One region of the Streptomyces sp. 2A115 genome, then DNA from elsewhere that is predicted to be linked to it. Evidence: riboswitches for the same ligand, from Rfam matches in the RefSeq annotation. Region 1 holds a riboswitch; the other holds the start of a gene.

Region 1 (4,449 bases):
CGGTCCTACTGGTCTTCCTCTTCCGCAGACGTGACTTCACGGGGATCGTCGACGGCGTGGTGATAGCCGGGGTCACCGCGACCGGCTTCGCGTTCACCGAGAACATCCTCTACCTCGGCACCGCCTTCGGTACCGACCAGCTCAGCGGCGACACCGGCATCGCCTCCGTCACCGCCGCGACCTTCTTCGTGCGCGTGATCATGTCGCCCTTCGCGCACCCGCTGTTCACCGTGCTCACCGGCATCGGCTTCGGCGTCGCGGCGCTCTCCGCGGACCGCCACCACGTGCGGCGCATCCTGCTCCCGCTCGCCGGGCTGCTGCTCGCGATGGGCATGCACGCGATGTGGAACGGATCGTCGGCCTTCGGCGAGTACGGCTTCTTCGCGGTCTACGCGGTCTTCATGGTCCCGTGCTTCGGGCTGCTCACCTGGCTGGTCATCTGGACGCGCCAGCGCGAGCTCGGCACGGTGCGCACCGAACTCCCCGCGTATGCCATGGCCGGCTGGCTCGCCGCGCCCGAGCCGTTCGTCCTCGGCTCGATGAAGGCGCGGCGGATGGCCCGCGAGTACGCGACCCAATACGGCGGGCGCGCGGCGGGCCGGGCCGTCGCGGAGTACGAGTCGTACGCGACGTCGCTGGCCTTCCTGCGCCACCGGGGGCGCAGCGGCAAGGCCGGCAGCGACTTCGTCGCACGCGAGCAGGAACTGCTCCACGAGCTGTGGGCCCGCCGCGAGGCGGCCCGCCCTGCCCTGGCGTACGCGGCCCGGGCCACGGCTCCGGCGCCCGTGGCGCCGCCGTGGCCGGTGTACGGGTACCCGTACGGGCAGACGGCGGCGTACCCCGCGTACCCCGCGTACAACCCCTACCGCTCCTAGACCTGGAGCGCTCGGAGGTTCCCAAGGGAGTCGGGCCGGACGTGGCTCGGCGCGTCAGGCCAAGGCTCTGCGCGACCTCGTCCAGCGCGGCCAGGACGCGCCGCCCCCGCTTCGACTCCAGGTGCGACCAGGGCGTCGGCCCGATTGCACGTCAACAGCCGTACGTGCGGAGGGGTCCGTACATACGGATCCCTCCGCACGTACGGACCCCTCAATGGCGGGACCTACAAGCCACCGCCGTTGCCTACGGGTTGAGCCCCTTGCTCCGCAGCCACGCCATCGGGTCGATCCCGTCGCCGCCGCTCGTGTGGACCTCCAGGTGAAGGTGCGCCCCGGTGACGTTGCCGGTCGCGCCCACGCGCCCGATGACGTCGCCCGTGTTGACCTTCTGCCCGACGCTGACGCTGATGGACGACTGGTGGGCGTACCAGAGCTCCGTGCCGTCGTCGAGGGCGACCTTCGTGAGGTAGCCGTACGAACCGTTCCAGCCGGCCTCGGTGACGGTGCCGCTGTGGATCGCCTTCAGCGGCGTACCCGTGGGAGCGGCGAAGTCCAGACCCGTGTGGGTGCCTGAGGACCACAGCGAGCCGGACTGACCGAAGGTCGAGGTGATCGTGTACGAGGAGGTCGGCAGCGTGAACTGCTTGGCGAGCTCGGCGAGACGCGCGGCCTCCGCCTTCGCCGCGGCCTCCTCCGCCGCCTTCTTCTTGGCTGCGGCGGCCTTGGCCTCGGCCTCCTCGGCGGCCTTGGCGGCCTGATCGGCGGCCTTCTTCGCGGCGGCGGCCTCGGCGGCCTCCTGGGCCTCGCGGTCCACCTGGTCCTGCTGCTGCTCCGCCTGGAGCAGGATGCGGGAGCGCAGGGCCTCGCCCGCGTCCCCGCTGCCCTGCTCGGTGTCGGCGGTGGTCAGGCCGGCGCTGCTGAGCGGTGTGCTGGAGCCTTCGGGGGCGTCGGTCTCGTCGTCCGAGATCAGCGAGCCCACGGACGGCAGGTCGGGTATCGAGATCGACACCGGCGGCTTGCCGGTCTGCGCGGTGGCCATGCCACCCGCGCCGACGGCGGCTATGACACCGACGCCCAGAACGGTCGAGCTGCGTGCGAGTCCTCCGCCGCGCTGCTTGGAAACACGGTGCCTGCCGCGTACGGGACGGAGGGAATCCGCGGTGGGGTTCCACTCCTCCCAGGTGTCCTCGTCCTTGCGAACGCCGTAAGCGAAGACGTCGAGCCTCTTGTCACCCGAGATCTCGGACGGTGTATCACCCGGCAACTCACTTGGTGCGAACGAGGGTTGGGGAGCAGGGCGGTTGGACGCCACGTGGGCGCACTCCTTTCCTTCCTTCTCGCCTACCGGGTTAGCTGACGGGTTCGGAGCAGGAAGGTCTCCTACGCGCGTCAACCGCGGTATCCTCACCGCGAAAAACGCCCGATTCACCCCAATTAGTGGTTCCCCGGTTCCCTTGCGGGATTCGGCGCGTGCGCACGGAGCCGACTCTTGTGACGGCTGGGACGACCGCGCTGCGTTATCGAACGTTAATAGACCCGGGCACTGGATTCCAAGCTGTTCCGAGTGATCGTTAACGCTCTTGGCCTGGACTTACAGGTCACGAGCGGGGTAAATCGGGCGAGTTGATCGACATTCAGCTCTGCGCACTTTGTTGATGGAGTGTCACTTGTTATGCACAGGGGCGTCACACGACTACCACCGGTGATAAAAGGGCCAACGGATACGACCGCGTCCTCAGACCTCCGCCCTCAGACCTCCGCCTTCACGGCCGCCGTACGGCGAGCAGCGCCATGTCGTCCGTCGCCCCGCCCCCGGTGTGACGGAGGACGTCGTCCACCACCGCGGCGAGCAACGCGTCCGGCCCGGCGAAGAGCCGCCCCGACAGCCGCGTCGCCGGATCGTAGAAGACACCCCGCTCGTCCCGCGCCTCGGACAGCCCGTCAGTGTAGAAGAGCAGCATGGCCCCGCTCGGGAACCCTTCCTCCAGGGCGCGGTCGGGCCAGGTGCCCAACTCGCCCATCCCGAGCGGCAGTGCGGGCTCCGCCGCCGCGAGCATGCGCGGTCTTCCCCCTCCGTCCAGCAGGAGGGGGCCGGGGTGGCCGCGGTGGAGGAGGCGTACGACTCCGTCGCCGTGCGGGATCTCGGCGAGCACCGCGGTGGTGAAGCCCTCGAAGGCGTCGAGGCCCTCCCGCCGGGTGCCCTCACGCGCGAGCGCCCGCTCCAGCCGCTGCGCGACCGCCTCCAGGGTGGCCTCGTGCTCGGCGGCCTCCCGGAAGGCCCCGATGACGACGGCCACGGCGGCGACCGCGCCCATGCCCTTGCCCCGTACGTCGCCCACGATGAGCCGTACGCCGTGCGGGGTGTCCTGCACCGCGTACAGGTCGCCCCCGATGAACGCGTCCGCCTGCGCCGCCTCGTACCGCGCCGCGATCTCCAACCCGCCGATCCGCGCGGCCGGTTCGGGCAGGACGGCCCGCTGGGCCGCCTCGGCGATCTCGCGTGCGGAGGCCAGTTGCTCGCTGCCCCGCCGTACGAGGATGTTGATGAGGACGGCCAGGACGGCGACCGTCGCCACGGTGACCACCTCGGTGATCGCGTCGACGTGCCAGACGATGCCGAGTACGACGTGGACCGCGAGGACCGAGACGAGGGCCAGGGCGCCGATGAGCACCGTGCCGCGCAGCGAGAAGAGCGGGGCGGCGACGAGCGGGGCAGCCGTGAAAAGGGGAGCCGCGGTGAACTCCGACGGCGTGAGGTAGTCGTAGACGATCCCGGCCACGATGAGCAGTGCGGGCAGCACGCGGACGAAGGCCCGCGCGTATGAGATCTTGCGGCCTTCGTGCACCCCGCTGCCTCCGGGCAGCCCGTGGCCTCCGGGCAGCCCGTGGCCTCCAGACGTCCCGTGGCCTCCGTGCAGCCCGTGGCCTCCGGACATCCCGCCGCCTCCGGGCATCCTCCGGCGTTCGGGCTCGACGGGCACCGGGCTGTCGCCCACTCCCGGATCGGGCACGGGGTCCTCGGGCCTGCGTCCGCCGGCCCGGGAGTACGGCTCCTGATCCTCCCCCTGCTCCCGCTCCTCCGCCTCTCCAGGCCCCACCACGCGTCTCCTGCCCTTCACCGCCCTGCGTTCAGGCTTCCCGGAGCGGGGGTGGAGGGCGAGTGGGCGGGGACCGGGCGGGTGAGGGCAAGGGGCTGAGCGAGGCGCCCGTGTGGCACGCGGAACCGGGAAAAACACTTAGGGCCGGGACCCCAATGGGATCCCGGCCCTAAGCCTTCAGTAGCGGGGACAGGATTTGAACCTGCGACCTCTGGGTTATGAGCCCAGCGAGCTACCGAGCTGCTCCACCCCGCGCCGTTGAAACCAACTATACGCCATCTGCGGGACCCGAAGCACACAGGTTTCCGTCGCCGGGCCTTCACCGGTGTTTTACCTGGGTTCTGCGGGGCGGCGCTCAGCCGAGATGACGGTTGGGCGCCTTCGCCGAGGCCTCGTACTCGGGGAGCACAAGGACATCGACGCCCTCCGCGGCGAGCAGCCCGCTCCCGTCCGCCGAGGTCACGAACGTGTCCGGC
Region 2 (4,449 bases), on a different contig from region 1:
CTGGATGGGCGCGCAGCCTGGCCAGCGCCTCCGCATGCCGGGCGTCGTCCGTGAGGTCCGAGTCGAGCAGCTCGGACAGCGCGATGTCCTCGGCGAGACCGAGCCGCTCCACGCGCTCGCGCAGCCGCAGCACGGGCATCGTGGGAATGCCCTCGCGCAGGTCGGTGCCCGGCGTCTTGCCCGACTCATGCGAGTCGCTCGCGATGTCCAGCACGTCGTCCGCGAGCTGGAAGGCGACGCCGAGCCGCTCGCCGTACTGCGTGAGCACGTCGACGACCGTCTCGTCAGCGCCCGACATCATCGCGCCGAATCGACCCGCCACAGCGATCAGCGAGCCGGTCTTGCCGCCGAGCACGTCCATGTAGTGGTCGATCGGGTCGCGGCCGTCGCGCGGCCCGGCCGTCTCGAGAATCTGGCCCGTGACCAGTCGCTCGAAGGCCTCCGCCTGGATGCGTACGGCCTCGGGCCCGAGGTCGGCCAGGATGTGCGAGGCACGCGCGAAGAGGAAGTCGCCCGTGAGGACCGCGACCGAGTTGCCCCACCGCGTGTTGGCGCTGGGCACTCCGCGGCGTACGTCCGCCTCGTCCATCACGTCGTCGTGGTACAGCGTGGCCAGGTGGGTCAGCTCGACGACCACGGCCGAAGGCACGACGCCCGGCGCGTACGGGTCGCCGAACTGCGCGGCGAGCATCACGAGCAGCGGCCGGAACCGCTTCCCGCCCGCACGTACGAGGTGCTGCGCGGCCTCCGTGATGAACGGGACCTCGCTCTTGGTGGCCTCGAGCAGGCCCTCCTCGACAGCCGCCAATCCGGCCTGGACATCGGCTTCGAGAGCCTGGTCCCGCACGCTCAGCCCGAACGGCCCGACGACGGTCACGAGGGTCTCCTGTCTGCTGACGCTCTCAACGGCGGTCTCTGGATGCTCTGGGTGCGCTGTGTGCTGGAAGTGTTTGTCGATGTGTCGCTGCTGGCACTCAAGTCAGCGTATCCGGTCGCCTTTCGATCACGGTGAGCGCCCACCGGTCCCAGCCGGGCAGTATCGGATCACGGAAGGTATGTTCTTGATCTTCTGATACCACCCGAAAGACGTAGACATTTCATGAAGTGATGTTTTTACCTCTTGAAGTGATCGAAACCGATCCAATCCGGATGCCGAGGGCCGGCCGCCGAGTGCGCCGCCTCGCGGACGGCGGCGACAACGCCGACACTCGGCTCGCGCTCGTGTCGCACTCGCCGACCCCCGGCGCACGGATCCACTTCCGCGCGACCGGCCACGCCTCGGGGCCGGGCAGTATCCGGTGGGCAGGCCACTCGCGCAGGGTGACCGTCCAGCCGCCCCGCGACCACGAGGCATCGACCAACGGACTCTGGACCACGGGGCGTCGCCCGCGGCACCAACCCGGTTGGCGAGAGCGGGGGTTCACCCCCGCATCCCGATCCCATGGGCCACACGTACGGGAACTCGGCCGCCTTGACTCCCGGAACGTTATGCCCGAGTTGCCCCCATTGCCGCTTTGTTGGCACTTGTTCACGTGAAATGAGTCACGTGCGGACGGAGCGGGCGATACGCCGCACTCGACCACTTCCCCTTTGCATAAAGCAAGTTGAATATTGTGTTCCGGAGTAATCGGGCGATTTCCCCCTCCCCAATACGAGGTCAGACACATCGCATCGCCGATTCAGGCCTTGTTCCCTCCATGTGCTCTCGCATACGTTCTCGTCGATCCGGACGGACCGCCGAATCCTGCCGCCGCCCGGAACCCACCCATCACCCACGCCACGGCAGGAGCGGGGGACCCAGGTAAGTCGCCGATCCGGATGCCGGAACGGCTCGGGGTGAAGTCGCACTCAGCGTGCGGCCGGGCATCTCCCGCCCGAACCCGACAGCTCACCTCGCAGGCGCCGGAGAGGAAATCACCATGGCCGCACGAGGTAAACACCGCCGCCCGAAAGCCCGCTCCCTCACCCGCGGCGTCGTCGCCGCCGGAACGGGCGGAGCCGCGCTCGCGCTTCCGATCGTGGGGGCGACCGGCGCGCACGCCGCCGCACAGCCGGCGCAGACCGCACAGGTCGCGCAAGCCGCAGTCCCGCAGGTCGAGCTCGTTACGTACAAGGTGGCCGCGGGCGACACCCTGTCCAAGATCGCGCGAAAGCACGCCACGAGCGGGAGCTGGAAGACGCTGTACCAGGCCAACCGCGCGGTCATCGGCGACAACCCGTCGATGATTCACCCGGGCCTCACTCTGACGGTCGGCACGAAAAAATCCCAAAAGTCAGCAAATAAGACGAAGCCGACCACGGCCACCACGCAGACCACCAAGTCCGCGGCGTCCACTGTCACCCCCGCCTCCGCGAAGACGTACACGAACGACCTCGACGGCTGGATCAAGGAGTCACTGGACGTCATGGCCCAGAACGGCATCCCGGGCAGCTACGACGGCATCTACCGCAACGTCATGCGCGAGTCGTCCGGAAACCCGCTGGCCATCAACAACTGGGACTCCAACGCCGCGGCCGGGACGCCGTCCAAGGGCCTCCTGCAGGTCATCGCTCCGACCTTCAGCACCTACCACGTGCCCGGTACAGCACTGGACGCCTTCGACCCGGTCGCGAACATCACGGCAGCCTGCAACTACGCCGCCGCGAGGTACGGCTCGATCGACAACGTCAACGGGCCTTACTGAGCAGGCCCGTAAGCAGCCTGTGGGAGAGGCTGCTTACGGTGCTGCGGACGGGGCCGCGGGCGGGAGAACAGCTTCTCCAGCACTACCGCGACCCCGTCCTCCTCGTTCGACAGCGTCTCCTCTTGGGCCACCGCCTTGAGTTCGGGGTGGGCGTTGGCCATCGCGACGCCGTGGGCCGCCCACCTGAACATCGGAATGTCATTGGGCATGTCCCCGAAGGCGATCGTGGCGAAGCGGGTGAGACCAAGGTGTTCGGCGGCCAGGGCGAGCCCCGTCGCCTTGGTCACGCCGCATGGCTGGAGTTCGACGGTGCCGGGGCCGGACATTGTGACGGTGGCGAGGGAACCGACCGCTCCGCGCGCCGCGGACGCCAACTCGTCGTCGGACAGCAGCGGGTGGCGCAGCAGCACCTTGCTGATGGCGTCCGCCCAGAGGTCGTCGCGCCGGATGACGCGTACCGCCGGGAGCGTCGGGTGCGGCATCTCGTAACCCGGCTCGATCAGAGTCAGGCCGTCGACCCCGTCCTGGTCCACGGCCGCGTACACCTCCCCGACCTCCGCCTCGATCTTCCCGAGCGCCGTCTCGGCCAACTCCCGGTCCAGGGTGACCGACCACACCATCCGGTCGGTCCCGGCGTCGTACAACTGCGCCCCCTGCGCGCACACCGCCAGTCCCTGGCCACCCAGTTCGTCCAGCAACGGCCGTACGCGCGGCGCCGGGCGCCCCGTCACCACGAGGTGCCGGGCGCCCGCCTCGACCGCCATCGCCAACGCGGCTCGTGACCGATCGGAAAGGGTGTCGTCGCCGCGCAGCAGCGTTCCGTCCAGGTCAGTGGCGATAAGTGCATATTCAGTCGGTGCGGCCATGATCAGAGAATACGGACCGAACGGCGCATCGACCCGACGGGAACCGGACGACGTCCGGTATCTCGTCAACTGCCCTGGCCACCGCACGAACCCAGCCCACACCGCCCCCATCTCAGCCGCACACCCCTGAGTTGAAACCCCGCCTGTCCACACCTGCCAGACCGACGGTCCGACGGTCCGCCAGTTGGTCGATCGGTCGTGCGGTCGTGCGGTCGTGCGGTCGTGCGGTCGGCCGATCGACCGATCGACCGATCGACCGATCGGCCGCACGACTCCGAGAAGGCGGCCGCCCGGCTGGGTATGCCCTGCTCCACGCTGAGTTCGCGCGGGCCCTGCTTCCTGGCGAAGCGGCGCGGAAGCCCAGCATCCTCCCTCGGGAACAGCAATCTTCCCGCGAGTTCCACCTGACGCTCGGCGATCAGCACCACGACCTTTTCGTCGGTCGGGATCAGCACGGCGGCGGAGAGGCCGATCCGGCACCGATGCGCAACAGCCCCTCGACGGGCCGCTCCAGTCTCTCCGTCCTGCCGTCGGCCAGACGAACGCGCACCGCAAGATGCCTTGAGACCGCGGCGAGCGTGTGTCGGTCCCGTAACGTGTGCCTCACCCACCCGGAAAGCGAGGCAGCACCCCATGCCCCCCTTCGATGTCCCCGAGGGCGATCTCTTCGGCCCGCACAATCTTCCGTACGGCGTGTTCTCCCTGGGCGATTCCGACCGGCGGAGCGTCGGCGTCCGGCTGGGGGGCCACGTTCTGGACGCGGGTGCCGCAGCCGTGGAACTCGGCTCCCCGTACGCCGCCCTCCTCGCCCGCCCCTCACTGAACCCGTTGCTCGCGGCAGGCCGTAGGACGTGGTCGGACGTGCGGCGCGCGCTCACCGCCTGGGTGACGGTGCCGGC

The links. A riboswitch is a leader RNA that binds a small molecule or an ion and turns the genes downstream of it on or off. The one in region 1 is predicted to bind cyclic di-AMP.
Region 2: it holds a riboswitch for cyclic di-AMP, as region 1 does, so the genes downstream of both, ACTWQR_RS11330 (transglycosylase SLT domain-containing protein) here and ACTWQR_RS32195 (M23 family metallopeptidase) in region 1, are expected to answer to the same signal.

What each region holds. Positions count from the first base shown of each region.
Region 1 covers NZ_JBQQCG010000044.1:82,285-86,733, reverse strand. Annotated here, with positions in the region: gene ACTWQR_RS32200 (PrsW family intramembrane metalloprotease) at 1-875, shown strand, start outside; gene ACTWQR_RS32195 (M23 family metallopeptidase) at 1,120-2,187, opposite strand; cyclic di-AMP (ydaO/yuaA leader) riboswitch at 2,199-2,354, opposite strand; gene ACTWQR_RS32190 (PP2C family protein-serine/threonine phosphatase) at 2,639-3,973, opposite strand; tRNA gene ACTWQR_RS32185 (tRNA-Met) at 4,155-4,228, opposite strand; gene ACTWQR_RS32180 (dihydrofolate reductase family protein) at 4,329-4,449, opposite strand, start outside.
Region 2 covers NZ_JBQQCG010000009.1:177,206-181,654, reverse strand. Annotated here, with positions in the region: gene ACTWQR_RS11335 (polyprenyl synthetase family protein) at 1-877, opposite strand, end outside; cyclic di-AMP (ydaO/yuaA leader) riboswitch at 1,760-1,917, shown strand; gene ACTWQR_RS11330 (transglycosylase SLT domain-containing protein) at 1,920-2,684, shown strand; gene ACTWQR_RS11325 (HAD family hydrolase) at 2,678-3,550, opposite strand; gene fahA (fumarylacetoacetase) at 4,184-4,449, shown strand, end outside.